Regions from separate parts of the Acetivibrio cellulolyticus CD2 genome, predicted to be linked through region 1. Evidence: riboswitches for the same ligand, from Rfam matches in the RefSeq annotation. Region 1 holds a riboswitch; each other region holds the start of a gene.
The links. Region 1 has a riboswitch for thiamine pyrophosphate ahead of thiM (hydroxyethylthiazole kinase). Riboswitches for the same ligand answer to the same signal wherever they lie in the genome.

Region 1 (8,348 bases):
CTAAAAATGCAGCTTTTTGCTCGAGTGCTTTTTTGGCTAAGACCGACTGTGCAATAAAACCAGGTGGTAGTAAACAATAGTCCTTTGATAAAAGCACAGCTATGTTAAGACTTTTTTGGAGTATTGATACTTTGGAATCATCTGATTTTTTTTCAGAAAAAGTTGCATATGTTTTCCAATTATCTGGACTCATAAAATCTAAAAAAATGTTTTTTCTCTCAAATGTGGATATGGACTTTTTCACAATATACCTACCGCTAAATAGAATTTAGTTTTTTGAAACAGAAATTATGTCATTAACAATTTTATCAATATCATTTTCAACATCCGTATCAATTTTGACGATTCTTTTCTTTTCCACCGAATTAATCCACTTTTCGTAATAGCTGTTCAGTCTATAAAGATATGAGCTACTAATGGTTTGTTCGAAAGATCTGTTTCTTTTTTTTATCCGTTCCAAAGAAGTGCCTATGCTACAATAACAATAAATAAATATATTTATCTTAGGTGCAAATGATACCATACAATCATATAGTTTACGATAAACTTCATATTCCATACTATTCATATTTCCATTATCAAAATGCATCTCCGCAAATGTAATTAGCTCGTCTAGACATCTGTCCATCACTACATAATTTTCATTGCTTGTATCTATTAGATAATTTGAAGCAATCATAGCTAGAGTGGATACTCTACTGTGAAATCCCCACCTTTTCATATCATTATAAAAATCCGGTAGAAATACATTTTTAGTAACATCCTCTTCAATAAATCTACAATTGCTAAGTCTATTACATAATTCCTTTCCAATAGTTGTTTTTCCGACAGCAATACCACCAACAAGTGCTATAGATACAGTTTTGTCGTTCATAACACTACCTCTTTAAATTAATAATCTTTAAAATCATATCATCTTCATTTAAATATACACCTAGAGATAATTTAAGTCCTCCAACTATAAATTGGTTGAGATACATAGATTGATTATCCACTCCAAATTTATTTGGATCAGGCAAAGTCTGTAGACGAATATCTGTAGCCAAACCAATACATCCCAGATACTTCTCGGAATTTACGTATTTTGACAAACAGTCCATATATCCAGATTCCCACATAGTTCCAGAATCCTCGGCAATTTGACAAACAAAAATATTAGAAGACTCTAACTCTTGAATATCAGCTAAATATATTCTTTCAGCAGTAATATCTGTTCTTGCTTTATCATTTATAGACATATTTTCGTTTGGACAGTAAACATCAAATCCGTTTTGTCTCAATTTAGTCGCTAGCCTCAAATTATTCACAACGTCAGCATATGAGAACATTGGACCACCTAAATATATTTTCATATTAACCACCCTTAAATATGTTTTTAATATATAAACATCAAATTAAAATTAACAACTATGTATTATTCTACGATATTTTATCTAGTTTTACAATATTTCTCTTAATTTTATAATAGGATAATTGATACGCTTGTACTATCTTTTTCAGAAATACCAACATAAATATTAACCACCCTTAAATATGTTTTTAATATATAAACCTCAAATTAAGATTAACAACTATGTACTATTCTACAATATTTTATCTAGTTTTACAATATTTCTCCTGATTTTATAATGGGATAATTGATACGCTTGTACTATCTTTTTCAGAAATACCAACATACATTTTTTTAGAATTTAAACCAATATTGAAGTAATGCTTAAGGATGGCAGTATTAGTATAAGACATATGTAAACCAAAAACATGAGCAGCATCAATCCAAACTGCATGCCCCTCTGTACAATCGATTAGTTTCACGTGCTTATTTTTGAGTTGCGCAAAAAATACATACTGCTGTTGGATTTCATGTCCAACATTATTTAGTACAATATATTTTAAATTTAACTTCTCTATTGAATTAACTTCAATACCAGTTTCCTCAAACAATTCGCGCAATAAACATTTTTGCGGATCGTTAAGTTCATTTTCCTCAAAATGACCGCCAATTCCTGTCCAGTATGGTACATTTGATACTTTTGAAGCAAATCGATGCATCATAAGAATTCTATTTTGGTCAAAAATGTAAACAACAGTTAAATTTCGCAACTTCATTAATTTACTTCTCCATTCCACTATTTATAAACTTATAGCTTTATAATAGGGTTAAAAGTTAAATTACATGCTCACTATTTAAAATCATATTAAAAAAATCAAAAAAATCTTTTTCTGCCAATTCTAATGGCTTATTATTATCATAATAGTAATCGTAAGTGTAATCTTCTACATTGTCATCAGAATAATTTCTGTAGATAAAATTAGTTGAACCAAATATATTGCTTCTAACCAATAATGTTATACAGTGTCCACCAACACTCTCAATAAACTTTGAGATCTGGTCTTTTTCCCTAATATGCACAAACATAATCATATTATCATCATCTAAAAACTTTTTATACTCTGCTACTAAATATTGATTAGGAAGGTCATTATATTCAATAAATACACGCTTAAGTTCTGATAAAAAACGTCTTGATTTTTCGTCTTTTTCTCCATTCCATCCATAACATGAAGCCATTTGTTTTATTGGAGTAATTGCGGATACATTGATAGTTTTATAGTATCGACTAATGAAACTACAAAGGGTGTCCTTTCCAACACCGCCTCGACCATTTATGATTATAACAATTTTTTTCATATTTTCACCTTTAAATTTAGTATATTACTCTAATATTTAATTATTAATTACTAACTGTTTCCTTTATAAGATTTATCTTATATTTTGAATACATTAACTTAATTATTACTACATATGGACATGTATTGCTTAGTCTAAAAGAACAGTACTCTGGCTCACACTCATCCAAATACTCTTTAAGGCACAGCTCTTTAAATAAATAATTATTCAGTTCTTTAATTTTCATCATAATATTTTCATTATTATGTTTCAAAATACTGCTAATTAGTTCTTGGGTTTTTATATCATTTGATATAAACTTTTCAAGGTCAATCATATTTCCAGTCCTCTCTATAATAACCTTTTATATAATAGAATTCACTATCAAATAAATGATATCATTTTACAATTGTTAATATACCATATTTTCAAGACAACCGCAATTTTATTATTTTATAACTTCTTGTCAAGTGGTATTGTCTTCTTACAGTCTTTAAATTTGTGCTATAGTTGTCAATTGTTTTCTTCATAAAGTGATGATAAGGTTATCGAGATGAATTGAATATTAAGTGACATATCGTACCTAACAAGTACTCCTTATACCTATAACCTATATCCCTATTGTAAAGCCTCTTAAATTACTAACAGGGACATGAAGAGTATACGATAAAGATTTTATTGTATACTCTTCGTGCCTTGACACTGTAATGTCTATTTGCGGTTGCATATCAGATGCTTATAAGCCACTGTGTAGATTCTTTAAGAATGTCTTCGTCAGTCCTTCAAAAATGGGGGATTGGTTTGCCCAGAATTTTGCTTCGTGAGTGGCTTAAAGCAGATTTGCAGAAACACTTATACACTAGCTTAAATCAGGTATATATTATTTGGAAAAAGTATCCGATAACCTTCTTATAATTAAACTACGAGGAGTTGATACCATGCCAAATGATATTTCACAGTTAAAAACGCCAATTGCAGAGTTTCAGCCTGACCCAAACCAGCCTAGAAAGTATTTTGATGAAACAGCACTTAGTGAGCTGGCAGAATCCATAAAACAATATGGTGTATTGCAGCCCATAATCTACTATGTAAATGAAAGTGGTCAAAAAATAATAGTAGCAGGAGAAAGACGATATCAAGCAGCCAAAAAAGCTCAGTTAAGCGAGATTCCAGCCATTGTTATTGACGGAAACGAGGCAGATAAAGTAGCCTTGGTTGAAAACATTTTAAGGCAGGATTTAACTCCATTAGAAGAAGCAGAAGCGTTCCAGCGTTTAAAAGACAAATACAAGTATTCAAATGAAAAACTATCAGAGGTTTTTAACAAAGCCCCAAATACCATCAGTGAAACACTTAGTATAAACAAACTGTCCGACACTATCAAGGAAAGGTACAAAGCAAACCCTGAGTTAGCCAAACGAGAACTTGTAAAAATCGCAAGAATGCGGAGTGAAGAAGGCCAAATTAACGCATATAACAAGCTGACAAATTACAAGCCTGAAACAGAAGAACCCAAAGATGCCGAAAAAGATGGGAAGGAAAACTATAAACTGGCTCTTGGTTTTATAAAAAGTTTGACCGGGAAACTAAGCAAGTCAAACATTGTTATTTCTAGTGATGAAGAAAAAGAAAACCTTAAAAATCAGCTTGCACAGTTAAGTACTGCGATAAATGAATTTGTGAATAGGTATAATTTAGGATAAAAAGTTCTGCACGCAGAACTTTTGCTTGTAATCTAATCCCAAACTGCATTGTGGGGATTTTATGCAGATATTTCCACTTTCTAGTTTGGGTTTCTTGCTAAATGCTCAAAACAGTAATTTCGGGCATAAAGGAAGCCGGGCAGTATGATCCCGGCAGATTTAAAATGTGATTTATATACGGACCATTCAAAAACTTCTTTGTCATGCTAGTTATATATTGTATGTATGCTTTAGAGGTCCGCTGCCCTCCCCAAGATTCAGTTCCGCCTTGAGTGCACCTGTAATATACCTTTTTGCATTTTCAACACTTTGCTCTAAAGTATAGCCATCAGCGAGATTGCAGGCGATAGCAGATGATAATGTGCATCCTGTTCCATGCGCATTAGGGTTGTTCACGCGTTCAGCTTTAAACCAATGAGTTTTCCCGCCAATATATAGTAAATCATCGGCAGTACTTTCAAAATGTCCACCTTTAATCAGTATTCCACCGCTTACCATATTCGAAATCTTTTCTGCAGCCTTTATCATATCAGATCCGTTCTGAATCTTAAAGCCACATAGTGTTTCCGCCTCCGGAATATTAGGTGTGATAACTGTACCGAGAGGAAGCAGTTTTGTAATCAGTGTCTCCATCGCTTCGTCACAGAGAAGGCGGCTGCCGCTTGTAGCAACCATAACGGGGTCAACAACAATGTTTTCTGCATTATACTCAATCAGCTTGTTTGCAATAACTTCAATAATCCGGCTGTTTGAAACCATTCCTATTTTAACTGCATCAGGACGAATGTCTGAAAATATGCAGTCAATCTGCTGAGCAACAAATTCAGGAGTTGCCTCCAAAACTCCGTAGACGCCTGTTGTATTTTGTGCGGTCAACGCAGTGATTGCACTCATCGCATACATCCTATGCACTGTAATTGTTTTTATATCTGCCTGAATACCAGCTCCGCCGCTACAGTCAGAGCCAGCAATGGTTAATACTTTCTTTATCATCATTCGAATCTCCTTATTTATTTTTCCTTAGCCGTGCTTTTATTTTCGTATTTCACCATTTTCTCTGAAAGCCTTAGAAGTTCTTCCGCTGCTCCCCTGATATCCGGTTGTGCAAAAACAGCAGAAATAACCGCAACCCCGTCAATACCTGTTCCCGAAAGCTCCAAAATATTATGTGCACCAATTCCACCGATTGCAACCACCGGTATATTTACACAATTGCAAATTGCTTTCAGTGTTTCCTGAGAAACCGCATCTGCATCAGATTTTGTTGAGGTAGAAAACACCGCCCCAACACCGATGTAATCTGCTCCATGCTGTTCAGCAAGAATTGCCTGCTCCACAGTCTGTGCAGAAACTCCGATAATTTTGCCTTCCCCCAGCATTTCACGCACATTCCTAGCTTCCATATCGCTTTGTCCTATATGTACGCCGTCAGCATTACATGCAATTGCCACATTTACATTGTCATTGATGACAAACGGAATGTGATAGCGTTCACATAGCACTTTGATTTCTTTGGCTTCAGCCAAAAAGGAATCGTAATCCAACTCCTTTTCTCGTAGTTGAATAAAGGTTGCACCACCTTTTAATGCTTTTTCTACCTGTTCAGCAAGAGTATGCTCACCAAGCCATGCACGGTCTGTCACTACATACAAAAGCATTGCTTGTTTACTTAATTTCATATTTAGCACCTCGCATCAAAGTTTCACCATCAAGGCTGTAAACCGCATCAATCAAATAATTTCTGTATGTAGAATTTCCACCGCCGATTTTTTCCAACCTTTCAAAAGCCAATTCACCACAAAGTCCCATTGCACATACTGCTGCAGCAGTTGCTTCGAGTACTCTGCCTGGATTGGCAACCAAATATGCTCCTGTCATTGCTGTCAGCATGCAGCCACTTCCAGTAATTTGTGCCAGCATCGAATTACCGTTTCGGATAATGTAAGCATTTTTTTCATCTGCTACAATATCAATTGCACCTGTAATTGCTATCACTGCACCTGTCTTTTTTGAAAATGCCTTTGCAAAAGCAACTGCACCTTCAAGAGTCTCGTCTGTTACAGTATCTGCAACATCAGCATCAACACCCCTTGTTGTTCCTTTTCCCTGTGAAAGCGCTTTAATTTCTGAAATATTCCCGCGGATCGCAGTGAATTTCACCTCGTCCAGCAGCTTTTGCGCTGTCTCAGTGCGAAGATTTGATGCTCCTGCTCCTACAGGATCAAGAATGACAGGATGCCCCAGCGCATTTGACCGCTTTCCAGCCAAAAACATAGACGGAATGGTGTTCTTATTAAGTGTTCCGATGTTTAAGTCCAGGCCGCCGCAAATAGAAGTAATCTCTTCAACTTCACCCGTATCGTCCGACATAATTGGAGAACCGCCACAGGCAATCAAAATGTTGGCACAGTCGTTCACTGTAACATAATTGGTTATACAATGCACAAGCGGATGTGTCTTCTTAATATTTTCAAGCATTTCATTAAACATGCTTTTCCCCTCCAGTTAGTTTTATTTATTCACAATAATACAAAGTACAGCAGCAATAATCATAATAGATACCGCTGCGCCAAACCATATCACTCCATGATCAAATACTTAATCTCTTTCAAAAATTCCATCCCCTTTACTTCATGAACAGGAAAACAAAAAGCAGGAAACACCATTAGGCATTTCCCGCAAATACGCAATTGTACTACTTCCTACGTTGGCATTACCCAAATCAGGTGTAAGGGTCGAAGTTGCTAACTTCCTCTCAGCCTGCTACACAAGCTCCCCTGTCCATTTTTTATTATGTTGATGTATTTTAGCACAAGTTAACACAAGTTGTCAAATGTATTAGAGTAGAACTCCTCATTTTAACGTGACTCCAGGATCGCTTTCGTATGCCGAGCCTATAATGCATAATTGATTCAGTATCTCTGAATACACCTCAAAAAGAGCTTTTAGCAAATCTATATCCTTTATAACCCCTGGAACCAAAAAATACAATTCATCAACTCCATCTGGAAAACCAGCTCCAAACCAGCCTTCATCATCCTTTACTTCAAGATGGAATCTTGGTTGAATTTCAATAAGACTCCTTATCTGTGTATTTAAAAACAAATCTTTTAACTTTTGTTCGTCATTTCCTTTTATAACAAACTCTCTGTCAAACTCTTCAAATCCCACTTCAACATCCTGCATCCCCAGGAACGCCCCAATTTCACTAAACGCCCCACTTCTGTATATTTTGAATCTGAATCCGTCCTTATTTACATAGGGCGCCCTAATCCTGGTATATGTTACACTGGATTTACCAGTTGATACTGTATATGTATCCATAGTTACAATCCATTCCTTTACATGTGCAACTACTTTATCCCCTGAAAAAAAGCCTCCCTCAATATATTCACTGCCCATTTGCTCCGATAGCACCTGCCAAATTTCCTTTCTGCTTGGTCCAAATATTTCACGAAGAAGTCCCATTCAAAATCCCCCATTCTCTAATCGTTCATTTTTGTTTATATATACACATTATACTATAATCAACTAATGAATTATCTTAATTATTTTATTATACTTCTAAATAAGGTATATCAATATGAAACCCCTGTTACGTAGCAATGCTCAATAGTAAAATTAATAATATAACCTTGAAAAAACAAGGTTTTACAATTAGTGTCTTTTTGGTATAATTGTATAAAGATTGATAAAAGGTTGGAGGGGTCAAAGTGAATTATATTAGCACTGTGATAATTGTTGTAGTTGTTTCTGTTTTGATGAAGTACTTATTAGCAAGTTCTAAAAAACAGCCAATCATCAATGAGGAAGGTACTATTATTCTAAAAATGAACAAAGCTTATGCGATTATTGGATATATTGGTATAGCTTTTACCGCTATAATTGGTATTATTGCAAGTTTAGGAACTGTGAAATCAAACCAAGATTTATTTATTGTTATCGGCCTTGTCTTATTATTTCTAGGCTTAAGTGTG
Region 2 (8,348 bases), on a different contig from region 1:
TTTATAAAGGCAACCCCCAATTTGCCGGAAAGAAACGGATCTTCTCCATATGTCTCATGACCTCTTCCCCATCTGGGATCCCTGAATATGTTTATATTAGGGGACCATATGGTAAGCCCTTTATAAATATCCCTATCTCCATGCTTTGAACTTTCGTTATATTTTGCTCTGGCTTCTATGGCAATTGCATTTGCAATTTTCATCAGGAATTCATCATCAAACATTGCGGCGAGACCAATTGCCTGTGGAAAAACAGTGGCAGTCCCGGCACGTGCAACTCCGTGTAAAGCCTCATTCCACCAGTTATATGCAGGAATTCCGAGCCGTTCAATAGCCGGAGAATTGTAGGTAAGCTGGCTTGCCTTCTCCTCCAGTGTCATTTGCGCTACTAACTCTTCAGCCTTTTTTTTATAGAAAGTATTTGGTTTCATGTGCATTTCTCCCTTAGCCTTTAACTGCACCGGCAGTCAAACTTTTTTGTATTTTTGTACTCATAAATGAGTATAGCATCAAAGTTGGAAATGTTGCAATAACCAGCGCAGCTCCAATAGGTCCCCACTTGGTGGTATGTGCACCGGATAATGTTTGAATACCTACAGATAATGTTCTGAATTTGGCATCATCAATAAAGATATTGGCAAACATAAGCTCATTCCAGGCTGATAAAAATGTAAAAATAGCAACTGTAGAAAGTGCAGGCTTCATAAGAGGCAGAATAATCCTGAAAAAGATTCCGTATACACTGCACCCGTCAATACATGCTGCCTCTTCCAGTTCTTTGGGAATATTTACAATAAAACCACTGCATATCATAATTGACATGGAAAGTCCAAAAGCGGTATAAGGTATTATCAATGCCTGATAGGAATCTGTCATTTTTAACTTATCCAGTATTAGAAATACGGGCAAAATTGCTGCATGTATTGGAACGGTAAGACCAAGCATAATAATATTGTTAACTGTCTTTCTTCCTTTCCATACAAGCCTTGTTAACGCATATGTAGCCATTAGAGCAATTACCAGAGTTAATATAATAGTAATACTTGATACAATAACACTGTTTAGAAAATAAAGAGCCATATTACCTTTAGTTAAAGCGTTTAGATAGTTTTCCCATAACCATTTCTTCGGCAGCCCTATAATATTGTCACCAAAAATCTCCTTATTACTTTTAAGTGAAAATGTAAACATCCAGTACAGTGGAAAAATATTAATTAATGCCCATAAACCTAAAACTGTATATGTCAGAATTCCACCTACAGTTGCTTTTTTTCTTGTTTTTACTTTAAAGGAGGTTTGAATCCCACCTGGTGTTACTTTAATATCTGTATCCAATTTAATCCTCCTCCGTCCTAAAAGCTTTTTTAATGACTGCTGCAAACAAGAAACATAACGCAATTATCAAAATTGCAATTGCACTTCCAAACCCATACCGATTCCTGTTAAAAATCATAGATACCATCAAGGTGCTTGGAACTTCACTGGCTTTAGCAGGTCCACCATTTGTTAATACGTATATTAAATCAAATGCCTTTAAAGAACCCGTTACTGCAAAAATTACGCAAACTTTTATAATAGGCTTTATCATTGGAATAATAATATACCTTGCAATCTGTCCTTCTGTTGCACCCTCAACCTTAGCAGCCTCTCTAAGTTCAGGTGAAATGGATTTAATCCCGGCATACATGAGAAGCATATGATATCCCACATACTGCCATATAATAGGTATAAACACTGCAATCAGTGCAGTCTTTTGGTCTCCAAGCCAGGTCTTCGCATACTTTCCAAGTCCTATAGCATGAAGTCCCACATTCACTATACCATATTCTGGGTTGTAAATCTTAAGCCATAATTGTCCTATAACTACAGTAGATATTAATACAGGCAGAAAAAAAAATTGCTACAAAAAACTTTTCTCCTTTTACTCCTTTTGCAAGTAGTAAAGCCAAACCAAGGGATATAGGAAGCTGAATGAATACCGACAAAACTGCAAGAAGTAAAGCATTTAGTAAGGTTTTTGGGAATCCCGCTACCGGACTTGTAAATAATTCTATATAGTTTTCTAATCCTATAAAGCTTGGCTGATTAATCCCGTCCCATCTTAAAAGGCTATAATAGCCTGACATAAAAATCGGCATAATAATGATTACTGCAAATAATAACAACGCTGGGAATATAAATAATATTATGGCCAATTTATTTTGCCTTACAGATTCCATCATAACCCCCCATTCATATTTTGTTTAAATAATCAAACCTTCCAAACATTAAATAGTTCACTATTCTTCTATTCTTTGAATATGGCAGCGATTCATTTCTGGATACCACTGCCATATTCATGTTTGAAAGGTTCGATTTACTTATTCGAGGTTCTTCTTCATTGACTTAACAAAATCTTCAGGAGTTATATTACCAACAAACATTTCCTGTAATAGTGTCAGGTATTCACCTGCATCTTCAGCTTCCATGGTGGTATCAAACCACAGTGTAAATGATGTTGCATTTGCTGCATAATCAGCTAATTTTTTAGTTATTGGATTTACTTTACTATCATCATAATCCTTTTTCCAAACTGCAAGACCTGCTCCGTCAAGATATGAATATTTCGAAATACTTCTAGTGAGTTCAAATGCAGCCTTACCTGCAAGATCAGGATTCTTAGTTGATGCACTTACCATAATAGTATCAACTGCACCGCCCATAAAGTCTGTTGCTTTTGCCTTACCACCTGCCAGAGGAAATGGAATTACATCGTAATCCGCAGGGTTTTCAGTGTCTGTTTGAATGGAACCTGCCATCCAGCTACCTGTTGTATACATTGCAACCTTACCGCTGTAGAACAATGCACTTGCTTCATCGTTTGATAATCCGGTTGCGCCTTTATGAAAAGCCCCCATTTCAACGAGTTGTTTGAATTTCTTGGCAGACGCCAGAAAGTCTGGATCATCGTAACTCTGCCCTTCTTTTTTAAGCGCTGCCTTTACCTTTTCTGGGCCTGCACATTTTAATGTCAAAGCATCGTGGGTCATAGCCAGCACCCAAATATCCTTTGCACTGATACCGATGGGGGTAATACCTTTTTGTATAAGCTTATCACAAACTTGTACCAGTTCATCGAATGTGGTCGGCGCTTTAAGCCCATTTTCATCAAAGATTTTTTTATTGTAGAATAGCGCTGAAATAGGGGTTGTGTATGTAGATCCGTAAATTTTTCCGTTATATGTTGCATATGTTAATGCCGCTTCTGACAACTGTTCCTTATATTCACCTGTATAATATTTGTCAATAGCCAGTACTTTTCCGGATTCTACAAATGGTTTGGAAAATCCACCGCCCCATGTATAGAAAAGGTCAGGAAGGTTATTTGCAGACACAGCTGTTTTAATTTTTGTCTTGTAAGCTTCGTTTTCAAATGTTTCATGAACAATTTTCACTCCAGGATTTGCTGCCTCGAAGTCTTTTATAGCCTTAGTAAACGCCTTACTAAATGCATCACTTTCTGTTGCAATGCTCCAGAGTGTCAGTGTTGTTTCAGTTTTTGGCGGATTATTATCTGACGTTGATGTTTCCTTTTTGCTTGATGCACACCCACTCATAAGAGATGCAATCATTACAACAGACAATACTGTGCTTAACAGCCTTTTTACCATTGTTTGTCTCCCCCTTATACATTATTTGTGATTTAATTATATTAAATATCGCACAACAGAAGAACGGACTATTTTTACTTGTAATGTGTAAAATTTTTACTTTATTAGTGTTGTATTTATAAATCGTCAAAATAGTATAGGATTAAACTTTCTGTCCTTCATGAAATATCTACACTTATCATCTCTTACATACTTGTATTTCAATTACTGATATGCTATTATTAATGCAATTAAGGAATGGCTGAAATATTACTTCGAATTTTTCAGGTATCCTATTATTTCAAACATTCTAAATATATTAATGCATAGGGGTGCTGGTTCTGCCGGCTGAGAGTAAGGGTTTTTCCCTTCAACCCATAACCTGATCTGGGTAATGCCAGCGTAGGGAATGAGTATATAATGTATTACCGCCTATGTTGGGCGGTTTTTGTTGTTTTTAAGGATTATGAAAGGATGATTAAGTTATGGCAATTGTTAATGTGTCACTGCAAGTTATTCCAAATGTGCCTGAAAGTCAGATTTATCCTGTTGTGGATAAAGTCATTGATATGATAGCTAAAAGCGGTGTCAAGTATGAAGTTGGACCAATGGAAACCACAATGGAGGGTGAACTCGACCTCCTTATGGAAATTGTCAAGAAAGCACAAGGAATATGTGTGTCTGAAGGCGCAAGCAGAGTTTGTTCTGTAGTTAAAATTGATTACAAAGAGGAAGGCGTGACCATGGATGAAAAGATTTCGAAATACAGATAATCCTTTTTATCCATCAATAGCCTTTATTGTTTTCATTGTAATATGGGAAATAGTAACAAAAGCAAATAACATAAAAGAATACATACTCCCATCTCCTTCAGCTATCCTGAATGAGTTTACAAAATCCGGCGATCTATTGCTTTATCATTCATTGACGACAATAACAGAAACCGTCTTAGGCTTTATATTGGGTATAATACTGGCGGTTTTACTTTCAGTGATCATGAGCAGCCTGAAGATTTTCCGTAATATTTTTTACCCTTTTATGGTTCTTTCCCAAACAGTACCTATTATTGCAATTGCTCCAATCATTACAATATGGTTTGGAATAGGGATTGTATCAAAATTAATTATTTGTGTTCTGGTAGTATTTTTTCCGGTAACACTTAATTTAACCGAAGGGCTGAACTCATATGACAAAGATCTGGAGGATTTGCTTAAATGTATGAACGCTAGCAAACTCCAGATATTCACAAAATTAAAACTTCCCTCAGCACTGGTTTACTTCTTTTCAGGACTTAAAATCGCAGCTGCCTACGCTGTTATGGGAGCTGTAATGTCTGAGTGGACAGGTGCTGAAAGCGGACTTGGTATTTTTCTTACCCGTTCCATGAAATCTTTCAATACAGCTGCAATGTTCGCAGACATTGTACTTATTTCAGCTTTTAGCATTTTATTATTTATATTTATAAGCATACTAGAGAAAAAAACTATTAAATGGAATTTGAAAGGATGAATATTGTGAAAAAAAACATACTTATATTACTTTGCTTGACATTTATTTTTACTATTACTGCTTCCGGCTGCAGTACAAACAAAAGAATTGAAGCCCCAAGTGAAACTTTTCCGGCATCTAAAGGCAGTTCTGAACTTCAGAAGGTTAGCTTTGTACTTGATTGGACCCCAAATACAAATCATACAGGAATTTATGTTTCCAAAGTAAAAGGCTTTTTTGCAGATGAAGGTTTGGATGTCTCTATAATTCAGCCTGGCGAATCTTCTGCCGATCAGCTTGTAGCTGCCAACACTGCACAATTCGGAATAAGCTACCAGGAAGGTGTTACCTTTGCCCGAGCTGCAGGTATACCTTTAGTATCACTTGCTGCTGTAATACAGCATAACACATCGGGATTTGGTTCCCTGAAAAGCAAAGGAATCGTATCTCCAAAGGATTTCGAAGGTAAAAAATATGGTGGCTGGGGTTCTGAAGTTGAAGCTGCAATGGTAAAACAAGTTGTCAAAGCTGCAGGCGGAAATCCTGAAAAGGTTGAAATCCTTACAACTGGTACATCAGATTTCCTTCAGGCAAGTGAATTGGGGCAAATTGATTTTGCTTGGATATTTGAGGGATGGGATTATATCAATGCCTCAAATAAAGGAGCAGAACTTAACTATATTCCCCTCAGGGAACTTTCCGACGTTTTTGACTACTATACTCCTGTAATAGTTACAAATGAAGACAACATCAATAACAATCGCGAGCTTGTTGAGAAATTCATGAGAGCTGTTCAAAAAGGCTATCAATTTACTATTTCAAATCCTGATGAAGCTGCAGAATGCTTGCTTCAACTAGCACCTGAGCTCGATAGAGAGCTTGTTACCAAAAGCCAGAAATATCTTGCTTCAAAATATCAGGACGATGCGCCTTACTGGGGAATGCAAAAGAAAGAAGTTTGGGAAAAATATATGAATTGGCTTTTTGAAAACAAATTTATCGATTCTGCAATTGATGTTGAAAAAGCATTTACAAATGACTTTTTGCAAACAGGAAAATAATAAGCTATTTGCAGCGGGTGAAAAATGAACACTAAAATTGAAATTAAAAACTTAAAAAAATCATTTATACGAAATAAAGAAACACTTGAGGTCTTAAGCGATATAAACCTGGTTCTCTTTGAAAATCAGTTTGTATCGCTGATAGGCCCAAGCGGCTGTGGTAAAAGTACTTTACTTAGAATTCTGGCAGGTCTGGAAGATAATTTTTGCGGAGATATACTTTTAAATGGTCAGAACCTAAGTAATTCTTCCAGCCAATTTTGCTATATGCCTCAAAAGGATCTTCTTATGCCATGGCGAACAGTATATAAAAACATCATTCTCCCTCTCGAAATAAACAGGAAACTTGATAGAGCTGAAAGCCTTGGAGTTACAAGCCTGATAAAGGAATTCGGTCTTGAAGGTTTTGAAAACTTTTATCCTTCGGAAATATCCGGCGGAATGAAACAGAGAGCCGGTTTACTTCGAACTTTTTTGATGAACAATGATATAATGCTTCTTGATGAGCCCTTTGGAGCCTTGGATGAAATTACTCGTATGAATATGCAGGAATGGCTGCTCAAGGTCTTAAGCGAGCATAAAAAAAGCGTACTCTTCATAACACATGACATTGAAGAAGCAATCTTTCTATCCGATAGAGTGTATGTACTGTCCGATAGACCTGCCTCTGTTTTAAAAACTGTAGATATAGAATTTCCAAGGCCAAGAACAAGGGAAATGCTTTCAACCAATGAATTTCTCAAATACAAGGATATTATATTGAAAGCACTTCGCTAATTGCAAAACATACCGTAGCGAAGGTTATATTTTCAGCATTCCTAATCTATATTTTTTTAGCACTTGTAAGCTTTTAGGACAATTTGGATAGAACTTCAACTTAGATATGATCTGCAAAGCCCTTGACAATAAGTTTCTCACCCGTTGAGAAACTTATTAAAATATTTTGATTGTCACTTTTATCCATACCAAAAAAATATACAGAAAGTGCATCCTTACTTCTTAGCAACACAGCTTTTTAGAGTATTAGCAACTGATGTATGAAAAAACAAATTCCTATCTATGAAAGTATGCATTTTGAGCACCGTAAGCTTGTGCTAAAAGCCTTTCAGATTCATAAATAACTCCAGTAGGGTTATTTGCAAAGTCCAGTTCCTGCATACCATTAGCATCAATCTGGAATACACGCTCACCTAGGTACTCTCTGAACTCTTTAAGTCCATTTCCCTTTTTGTGACCAGGAACGTGAAACTGTGCCACATTATCATCCACATAATTTTTTACCGCATCAAAGAGCGGTGACTGGAGCAAGGGAGGAGTAATCTACTTAGCTATTTAAAGGATATTGCAAACAAAGAGATTTTGTTATAAAATATTCTTATAGGAAAGGATATTTTTACTGATAAGACAAGTCCTTTAGCTGATTTGAGCAAAGCATCTTTTATCGTTGTACCAACACTATTTAACTTCTATCTGATTCTATAGATTTCGTATTATATTTCAAATAATTTTCAAGGTTTTTATAAATTTCTGCCCAGAGAAGGGTGGAAGTTTGCAAATTATAATAAATATTAGTCATAGGAGGAAAACTAAATGAGATTTAAAAATTGTGTAGTTGCTGTTGTATTTGTGTTTTTATTAGCAAATATAGTAGCACCCGGTTCTTTGTTCTCCAGCATAAATGGCGTAGTGGTCAGTGCTGAAACCATTTCTACGGAAAATTACCAGGTGAGTAGCAAGATTTGTCTAAATTCTATTGGTTATTTTCCTGATGCACCAAAAAAGGCAACTATTGCTGCAAGTTGTACCAGTTTTCAACTGGTAACTTCCGCCGGTGAAGTTGTTTTTACCGGAACACCAACTTCAATGCAGGATTCAGACACCGGAGAGCAGGTATACATAGCAGATTTTTCGACTGTAACGCAAACAGGATCGTATATTCTCATTGTTCCTGGAGTAGGAAAAAGTGTTACTTTCAAGATATCTTCAAATGTATATAATGACGCATATAAAACTTCCATGTTGGGTATGTATTTGTGGAGATGTGGAAATGAAGTATCTGCAACATATAATGGGAATACGTTTTCCCATGCAGCATGCCACACTCAGGATGCAAGCACAAAGTATATAAACGGTCAGGACGTAAAAAAAGACAGTACAAAAGGATGGCACG
Region 3 (8,348 bases), 770 kb from region 1:
TATTAGTGAAGTTTTTTGAAGTACAAATGGGTTAATATAAGATGGAATAACGAAATTTATTATAAAAGTTAATAGTATATTCACAAATTAGTAATTATTTAAAGGTAAAATAAAAATATAATAATGAAAAACATTTTAAATATTTTTCCCTCCAATTTAGAGCCACAGATGATGGCTCTTTTTGCTTGCAAAAAATAAATCCTGTCAGCAGTAATACTTAAACAAACCATAAAGGATTCAAGTAAGTGGAGGCCGCAATACTGTATATAGATTTTAAAATTAATAGATTATTCACAATTTATTAATTAACTAGAGATAATATAAATACAACAGGTCGGAAGACCTTTTAAATATAAATTTACTCCCTTGAAGAGAGCTTAATCAAGCTCTTCTTTTTTTGAATTTCCCAAATAAAAAAGTGGAAGGAATACACTTTCTTAGGCATTAAAAAAGGTTGACTTTATCAATCAACCTTTAACCAAACTTATTTAATATTGTACTATCATGCGCTTTTTCATGTTCTCATAAATGCTCTTATACATTTTAAATGTTTTAGCTGCATCAACATCGTCACAATTCATATCCGGATGATATTTTTCGAGAACTCCATTCCAGCCGATTCGTAATATCTCCTCCTGAATTTCGTTGAACTTTGTTACCAGCTTTTGTTTATCCTGAGATGAATCCATATAAAATTCCCCCTTAAAAAATAAAATACTATATATAAATTGCATAGTTAATATAGTATAGTTGTAACACATTCTCTGTCTTTATCTTATTATAAATTATACCATGAAAGTTTTGTACTATCAAGATACAACTTATGTATTGATTATAAACCAAAATCTCAGAGGTAGTTAGCCTAAAGTACATCTGCTTTGAAAATCTATCAAATTAAAAAGCTTAAGAAAGTGAAATCTTAAGCTTTTAGCATTGCAAAAAAGCAAAACTTTAGTATAATCTATTTTTTTTATTTAAACTTCCTGGATAATTGTTTTATAAAATGATTACCTTCTCTTTTTTGACTTTGATTTTAGTTCCTCTAAATTTTTGTTGGCAGAACGCATAAGAAAGAAAAATGAAACACCCAACAAAGCTGCACCTGCAAGCAAATAAATCCAATTCTGAAAAGATGCCATACCCATTTTCACCTCCAATAATATAAAAATTTTATCATAAAAGTGTCTTAAAATCAATTAGAAGAAAATAATTGATAAAATTAACTTTTTTAGAGAAACTAAGACTAAACTAAGAAACTAATCGGGAGTAAACATGAGAGTTGCAGTAATACTTGGGGCAGGCTTTTCAAAAAATTCCGGGCTGCCTGTTCAATCTGAGATACCGGAATTACTGGTTGAAAGCTGCTATAAGGATGAATTTGAAAATGCGATTTCTTTAGTATTAAAAAGATTTTATGAAGAAGTCTTTAGTTATTCAAAGGGCTCAACAATGCCAGGTTTGGATGACATTTTGACCAGTATAGATATAGCTACAAATTCAGGACATCATCTTGGTATAAAATATTCTTCTATACGCCTTAGGGCTGTTAGAAGATTTCTGGTTTATAGGCTGTTTACAATTTTGAAGGAGAAATATAGTTATTCTGAAGACGTTAAGAATTTAATTTGCAAGTTGATAGCAAATTATAGTAAAGTAGATTTTATAGTTCTTAACTGGGACACTGTATTGGAAAACTATATAAAACTTATAAATCCGGTTATTGCTATAGATTACTGTAATGGTGGTAAAAGCTGGAGAAAGGAGATTGGTGACACAACAGAACCTCTGAAGATAATTAAAATTCATGGTTCAAGCAATTGGCTGTATTGTGATAACTGTAGAGTGTTAATTAATGATAACTATGATGATATTCCACTGATAAAGAAAGCGGGTTTTAAAACAATGGATTTTGAGTTGTTTGATGAATTTAGGGCAATCAGGCCTCAAACCAAAGACAGTGAGAATTGTTTTATTTGCGGAGATAAAATATCATCGCACATTGCTACTTTCAGCTTCAGAAAATCTTTTAGGGAGAGCTCTTTCCCAGAATTATGGAATCAGGCAGAGGATGCATTGACTGGTGCGGAGAAATGGATTTTTGTAGGGTATTCACTGCCACAGGCGGATTATGAGTTTAAACACCTTATGAAAATATCAGAACTCAAATTAAGCCATAGGAAAGAAAGAAAACCTGAGATGGCTGTTGTCTTACTAAACAGTACAACCACTGTTGCAACATATAAGAGTTTTTTTGGAGACAGAATAAGCACGATATACAACGGTGGAATAGAGGAATATCTCAAATATAATTAGAAATAGACTTAATATTTTCATACTTTATTGCTATAATATGACGTAAGGAATCGCTTATATATTATTTTCGATTTTTTTAAATAAGCTATTTGGAGCAATAGAGTTTAAGAAAAATATAGCGGAAGGTATTGGTCATAAATACTAGAAAAATATGTTAAGGAGTTATTAAATTGAACATCAATAATGCAAGATTTGAAAAAGGGGCTGTAAAGCCTGAGCAGTATCCTGACAATGATATACCGGAGGTAACTTTTGTTGGCAGGTCTAATGTGGGAAAGTCATCATTGATAAACGCTCTTCTAAATAGAAAGAGTTTGGCAAGGATTGCTTCTAAACCCGGCAAGACAAGGGAAATCAATTTCTATAATATTGATGATGTCTTGTATTTTGTTGATTTGCCAGGGTATGGTTATGCCAAGGTTTCAAAAGACATTAAGTCTGCATGGGGAGAGTCAATAGAGACTTATTTGAATGAGAGCAAGAAGCTTAAACTTGTTGTTATGCTTGTAGATATAAGACATTCACCTTCTGAGGATGATCAAATGATGTCTAAATGGCTGACAAGTTCATCACTGCCGTTTATAGTTGTAGCAACTAAGAAGGACAAGATACCACGGTCGAAGGTAAAAGAAAGACTTTCAGATATTTCAAACACTTTGGAACTTGGCAGTGGTAATATGTTGATTCCGTTTTCTTCGGAGACTAAGGATGGCCGGGAAGAAATAATGAATTACATTGCTTCTCTTGTCTGATTAAAAAATTTGGAAACTTTTATATTTACATATTTCTTTTGGTAATATATAATGTCGTCAAATGAAATTGAATATTTGCTGGGGGTGCCGTTAGGCTGAGAAAGAGCATTGCTCTTAACCCTTTGAACCTGATGCGGTTAGTGCCGCCGTAGGGAAGCTTGTGTAGATTTACAATGAATTATAACGCTTGCCTATATGTGCAAGCGTTTTTTAGTGCTTGAATGGGGGTGAGATTGTTGAAAATTACATTAAACGGCAAGAATACAGAACTTGAAAAAGTAATGACTATGTTTGAACTGCTTGAATTTAAAGGTATAGAGCCTGAAAGAGTTATAATTGAATACAATTTTGATATTTTAATTAAAGATGACTGGAAAACCACTGTATTGAAAGAAGCTGATAATGTTGAAGTGCTAAGATTTGTTGGGGGAGGTTGATAAAATGGAAGATAAGTTGCTTATTGGTGGAAAGGAGCTATGCAGCAGGCTGTTTATCGGTACGGGCAAATTTCCATCAAACCGGATTATTCCACAGGTTGTTAAAAGCTCGGGCGCTCAGGTTGTTACAGTTGCTTTAAGAAGAATAGATTTTGACTCTGAAGAAGAGAACATGATAAATCACATACCGAAGGATTGTATTCTGATGCCAAATACATCAGGTGCCAGAGATGCAGATGAAGCTGTAAGGATAGCAAGACTTGCCCGTGCAATGGGATGTGGAAATTGGATAAAGATTGAAGTGGTATCAGACAATAAATATCTTTTGCCGGATAACTTTGAAACTATCAAGGCAACAGAGATGCTGGCAAATGAAGGGTTTGTAGTACTTTCATACATGAGTCCGGATCTTATGGCAGCTAAATTGCTTAAGAAAGCAGGAGCATCAGCTGTTATGCCATTGGGAGCTCCGATTGGAACCAATAAAGGACTCAAGACAAGGGAACTGGTGAAAATTTTGATTGATGAAATAGACTTGCCGATCATTGTTGATGCAGGTTTAGGCAAGCCATCCGAAGCAGCTGAAGCAATGGAATTAGGTGCTGCAGCAGTGCTTGTCAATACTGCTATTGCTACGGCCGGTGATCCTGTTAAGATGGGAGAGGCTTTTGGACATGCGGTTTTGGCAGGAAGAAAAGCATTTCTTTCAGGTGCAGGTGCTGTTAAGGATTTCGCAGAAGCATCTTCACCACTGACAGGATTTCTTGCATAAGGAATGAGCAAAGTATTTCCATCCAGCATTTGAAAAGAGGTGTATTAATGAGTTTTTACGAAAATTATGTGGAGTATAAGAATTTCAATTTTGAAGATTTTTTTAGCAACCTTACTGATGATTATATTATAAGTATTATTAACAAGGAGAGAATAAGCGACCTGGAATTCCTTGCTCTTTTGTCGGATAAGGCAGGAAGACATCTTGAGGATATGGCCCAAAAGTCAAAGAGGCTTACATTACAGCATTTTGGAAAGGTAATTTTCCTTTATACCCCCATTTATGTGGCAAACTACTGCGTTAACCAGTGTGTATACTGCGGGTTTAACATATCAAACGACATTCTAAGGAAGAAGCTCACATTAGATGAGGTTGAAAAAGAGGCGAAAATTATATCCGAAACTGGTTTAAGACATATTCTGCTTTTGACAGGGGAGTCTAGAATTCATAGTTCCGTTGAGTACATTAAGGAATGTATAATTGTTCTCAAAAAGTACTTCAGGTCCATATCCATAGAAGTATATCCTTTGGATATAAGTGAGTACGAAGAGCTTATTGGAGCGGGGGTTGACGGGTTTACGATGTATCAGGAAGTATATAATGAAGATATTTATAAGGAACTTCACCTCAAAGGACCGAAGAGGAATTACAGGTTCAGGCTTGATGCACCTGAAAGGGCCTGTATTGCAGGAATGAGAAGTGTAAATATAGGTGCTTTGTTGGGGCTGGATGATTGGAGAAAGGAGGCATTTTTTACAGGATTGCATGCTGACTATCTGCAAACCAAATATGCGGATACCGAAATTAGTGTTTCTATGCCCAGAATGAGACCACATAATGGGGAATTTCATCCGAAGTTTAATGTTGATGACAGGAGCCTTGTACAAATAATGCTGGCGTTCAGATTGTTTATGCCCAGGGCAGGGATAACTGTTTCAACCAGAGAATGCGCGGAGTTTCGTGATAATCTCATTGGGCTCGGAGCGACAAAAATGTCCGCAGGTTCATCGACTGAGGTTGGAGGACATACGCTTGAATCTAAGAGTGAAGGACAATTCGATATATCTGATAAGAGAAATGTTGAAGAAATGAAAAAATCGATTTATAGTAAGGGCTATCAACCTGTATTTAAGGATTGGCAAGCAATTTAGAAATAATCAAATATTTGCTTTTTGTATTGTACTCGTGCGAGGGCAAGTAAAAAAATGAGAGTAGTATTCTATTTATCACTCGGGATGGTGAAAAAATGAATAGTTTTGAGAAGGGCTTATCAGATTATATAGGACATGACAGGTTGAGTAAAATTCAACAAATAAAAATAGGAATAGCAGGTGCTGGAGGTTTGGGATCAAACTGTGCGTTTAACCTTGTAAGAAGTGGATTTACAAAGTTTAAAATTGTGGACTTCGATTTAGTAGAGCCATCAAATCTGAACAGACAATTTTATTTTTTGGATCAACTTTATCTTCCGAAAGTAGAAGCTCTCAAGTCAAACCTTTTGAAAATTAATCCTGATATTGAAATTGATATTCTCCAAACAAAAGTAGATCGTGAGAACATAAAGGAGATATTTAAAGATTGTGATGTTGTTGTTGAAGCCTTTGATAAAGTTTTTTACAAGACAGTTATGGCAGAAAGCTTTTTCTCATCAGGAAAGTTGCTTGTTTCGGCATCCGGATTGGGTGGGTGGGGGAGAAGCGATGATATCATTGTAAGGAAAGTGCATGAAAGGTTTTATATTGTAGGAGATTTTGAAAGAGAGGTAAATGAGAACGTTCTGCCAATCTCACCGAGGGTTAATATTGCTGCTGCAAAACAGGCGGATGTAGTCCTGAGTATTGTATTAGGTGATATTGAATGAATAACTTAGCAAATGGTGCTTTAAGAAAATTGATTTATTGACAGTATATTACATGAAGCGTTGCCAGGGGGAACATTTAAATGAAATGTAGGATGTGATGAAATGGAAAAAATTTGCTGGGTAACTGCCAAAAAGGATATGCTTGATACTGACCTGTACTGTATAACTGACGAGGAGCATTCTAAAGGCAGAAACAATATAGAGGTTGTAAAGGAAATGATTGGTGCTGGTGTAAAGATAATTCAGTATAGGGAAAAGAATAGAAAGCTTTTACATAAGTATAACGAATGTTTGAAGATTAGAGTAATGACGAAAGAAGCCGGAGTTGCATTTATCGTTAATGACAACATTGATATAGCAATGCTGGTTGGAGCAGACGGCGTTCATATTGGACAGGATGATCTTCCTATTGAAAAGGTCAGGGAGCTTGTAGGAAATGATATGATAATAGGATTATCCACTCATTCTCCCCGGCAGGCAGAGGATGCGGTAAGGCGGGGAGCGGATTATATAGGAGTTGGGCCTATATATAGAACCTATACCAAGAAAGATGTATGTGATCCCGTTGGACTTGAATATCTGAAGTTTGTTGTCCAAAATATATCAATTCCCTATGTAGCTATAGGAGGTATTAAAGAGCACAACTTGGATGAGGTGATAGGCAGGGGTGCAAAATGTGTAGCTATGGTAACTGAAATTGTAGAGTCAGACAATATTAAAGAAAAGATAAAGACTATAAAAAATAAGATGAAAAGGGGTGCTTTATAGATGTATACTACTCAGATGGATGCAGCTAAAAAAGGTATTGTGACAAATGAAATGGAAATTGTAGCTAGGAAGGAAGGTAAGGATATAAAAGAGCTCCAAGAACTTATAGCTCAAGGTAAGGTGATAATTCCTGCAAACAAAAACCATCATGCTATAGATCCAGAGGGCATTGGTGAAGGTCTTAGGACAAAAATAAATGTAAACTTGGGAATATCAAAGGATTGCTGTAGCTTTGATCTTGAAATCGAGAAGGTGAAAAAGGCGATTGAGCTTAAGGCTGAGGCAATAATGGACTTGAGTTCTTATGGAAAAACGCAGGAATTTAGAAGGAAGCTTGTTAGTATATCTTCTGCCATGATTGGAACAGTGCCGATATATGATGCAGTTGGTTTTTATGATAAGGAGCTTTCAGATATAACCGCTAGGGAGTTTTTAGAGGTAGTTGAGAAACATGCTGCTGACGGTGTTGACTTTATGACTATCCATGCAGGTATAAACAGGGAAACAGCTAGACGCTTTAAGAAAAACGGAAGGCTCACCAATATTGTTTCAAGAGGCGGCTCACTCTTATTTGCATGGATGGAGCTTACTGGAAATGAAAATCCGTTTTACGAATACTATGACACAGTACTGGAGATATTTGCAAAATACGATGTGACAATGAGTCTTGGAGATGCTTGTAGACCTGGAAGCATAAATGATTCAACGGATGCATCCCAGATTGACGAACTTATTGCATTAGGAGAACTTACTAAAAGAGCATGGGAAAGGAATGTTCAGGTTATGATAGAAGGGCCTGGGCACATGGCAATTAATGAAATTGCTGCAAATATGATACTCGAAAAGAGATTATGCCATGGGGCACCATTCTATGTGTTAGGGCCTCTCGTAACTGATATTGCTCCAGGCTACGATCATATAACAAGTGCAATAGGTGGAGCTATAGCAGCAGCCAATGGAGCTGATTTTCTTTGCTATGTCACACCGGCTGAACATTTGAGACTTCCTGATATTGACGATATGAAGGAAGGGATAATAGCCTCAAGGATAGCTGCACATGCAGCAGATATCGCCAAGGGAATAAGGGGCGCTAGAGACTGGGATTACAAAATGAGTGAAGCAAGAAAAAATTTAGATTGGAATAAGATGTTTGAACTTTCAATTGACAGCGAGAAACCAAAAAAGTATAGAGAAAGCTCTATGCCCGAACATGAAGATACATGTACTATGTGTGGCAAAATGTGTGCAGTAAGAAATATGAACAAGGTGTTAAAGGGAGAGAAACTTAATATACTTTAAGATAGTTTGAAAATAACTTACTATGGGAGCAAAGGGGGTTTGCCCCCATAGAGTGGTATAAAATTTTGGAGCTTGTAAAATTGAAATCTTAATAAAAAACTGCAGCTGGTTTCTGCCGCAGGCAAATAAAATGTATAGAGGAAAAG

Region 2: another riboswitch for thiamine pyrophosphate. It lies ahead of ACECE_RS0205360 (thiamine-binding protein); the one in region 1 lies ahead of thiM (hydroxyethylthiazole kinase).
Region 3: another riboswitch for thiamine pyrophosphate. It lies ahead of thiS (sulfur carrier protein ThiS); the one in region 1 lies ahead of thiM (hydroxyethylthiazole kinase).

What each region holds. Positions count from the first base shown of each region.
Region 1 is NZ_JH556659.1:323,169-331,516, reverse strand. It holds gene ACECE_RS0221495 (hypothetical protein) at 1-193, opposite strand, end outside; gene ACECE_RS0221490 (deoxynucleoside kinase) at 269-874, opposite strand; gene ACECE_RS0221485 (nucleoside 2-deoxyribosyltransferase) at 879-1,352, opposite strand; gene ACECE_RS28500 (NUDIX domain-containing protein) at 1,624-2,106, opposite strand; gene ACECE_RS0221470 (hypothetical protein) at 2,165-2,689, opposite strand; gene ACECE_RS0221465 (hypothetical protein) at 2,733-3,005, opposite strand; gene ACECE_RS28495 (ParB/RepB/Spo0J family partition protein) at 3,607-4,371, shown strand; gene thiD (bifunctional hydroxymethylpyrimidine kinase/phosphomethylpyrimidine kinase) at 4,582-5,364, opposite strand; gene thiE (thiamine phosphate synthase) at 5,382-6,050, opposite strand; gene thiM (hydroxyethylthiazole kinase) at 6,037-6,861, opposite strand; TPP riboswitch at 7,054-7,160, opposite strand; gene ACECE_RS0221440 (hypothetical protein) at 7,225-7,839, opposite strand; gene ACECE_RS0221435 (hypothetical protein) at 8,085-8,348, shown strand, end outside.
Region 2 is NZ_JH556653.1:685,749-694,096, forward strand. It holds gene ACECE_RS0205340 (glycoside hydrolase family 3 C-terminal domain-containing protein) at 1-431, opposite strand, end outside; gene ACECE_RS0205345 (carbohydrate ABC transporter permease) at 445-1,302, opposite strand; gene ACECE_RS32280 (carbohydrate ABC transporter permease) at 1,337-1,816, opposite strand; gene ACECE_RS32285 (hypothetical protein) at 1,842-2,126, opposite strand; gene ACECE_RS0205355 (extracellular solute-binding protein) at 2,361-3,650, opposite strand; TPP riboswitch at 3,948-4,055, shown strand; gene ACECE_RS0205360 (thiamine-binding protein) at 4,115-4,402, shown strand; gene ACECE_RS0205365 (ABC transporter permease) at 4,377-5,138, shown strand; gene ACECE_RS0205370 (ABC transporter substrate-binding protein) at 5,135-6,178, shown strand; gene ACECE_RS0205375 (ABC transporter ATP-binding protein) at 6,203-6,955, shown strand; gene ACECE_RS0205380 (arginine decarboxylase) at 7,232-7,486, opposite strand; gene ACECE_RS0205385 (glycoside hydrolase family 9 protein) at 7,769-8,348, shown strand, end outside.
Region 3 is NZ_JH556659.1:1,094,601-1,102,948, reverse strand. It holds gene ACECE_RS0224840 (hypothetical protein) at 489-689, opposite strand; gene ACECE_RS30800 (LPXTG cell wall anchor domain-containing protein) at 1,008-1,145, opposite strand; gene ACECE_RS0224830 (SIR2 family protein) at 1,273-2,313, shown strand; gene yihA (ribosome biogenesis GTP-binding protein YihA/YsxC) at 2,484-3,065, shown strand; TPP riboswitch at 3,136-3,237, shown strand; gene thiS (sulfur carrier protein ThiS) at 3,302-3,502, shown strand; gene ACECE_RS0224815 (thiazole synthase) at 3,507-4,274, shown strand; gene thiH (2-iminoacetate synthase ThiH) at 4,322-5,425, shown strand; gene thiF (sulfur carrier protein ThiS adenylyltransferase ThiF) at 5,521-6,135, shown strand; gene thiE (thiamine phosphate synthase) at 6,238-6,903, shown strand; gene thiC (phosphomethylpyrimidine synthase ThiC) at 6,904-8,202, shown strand.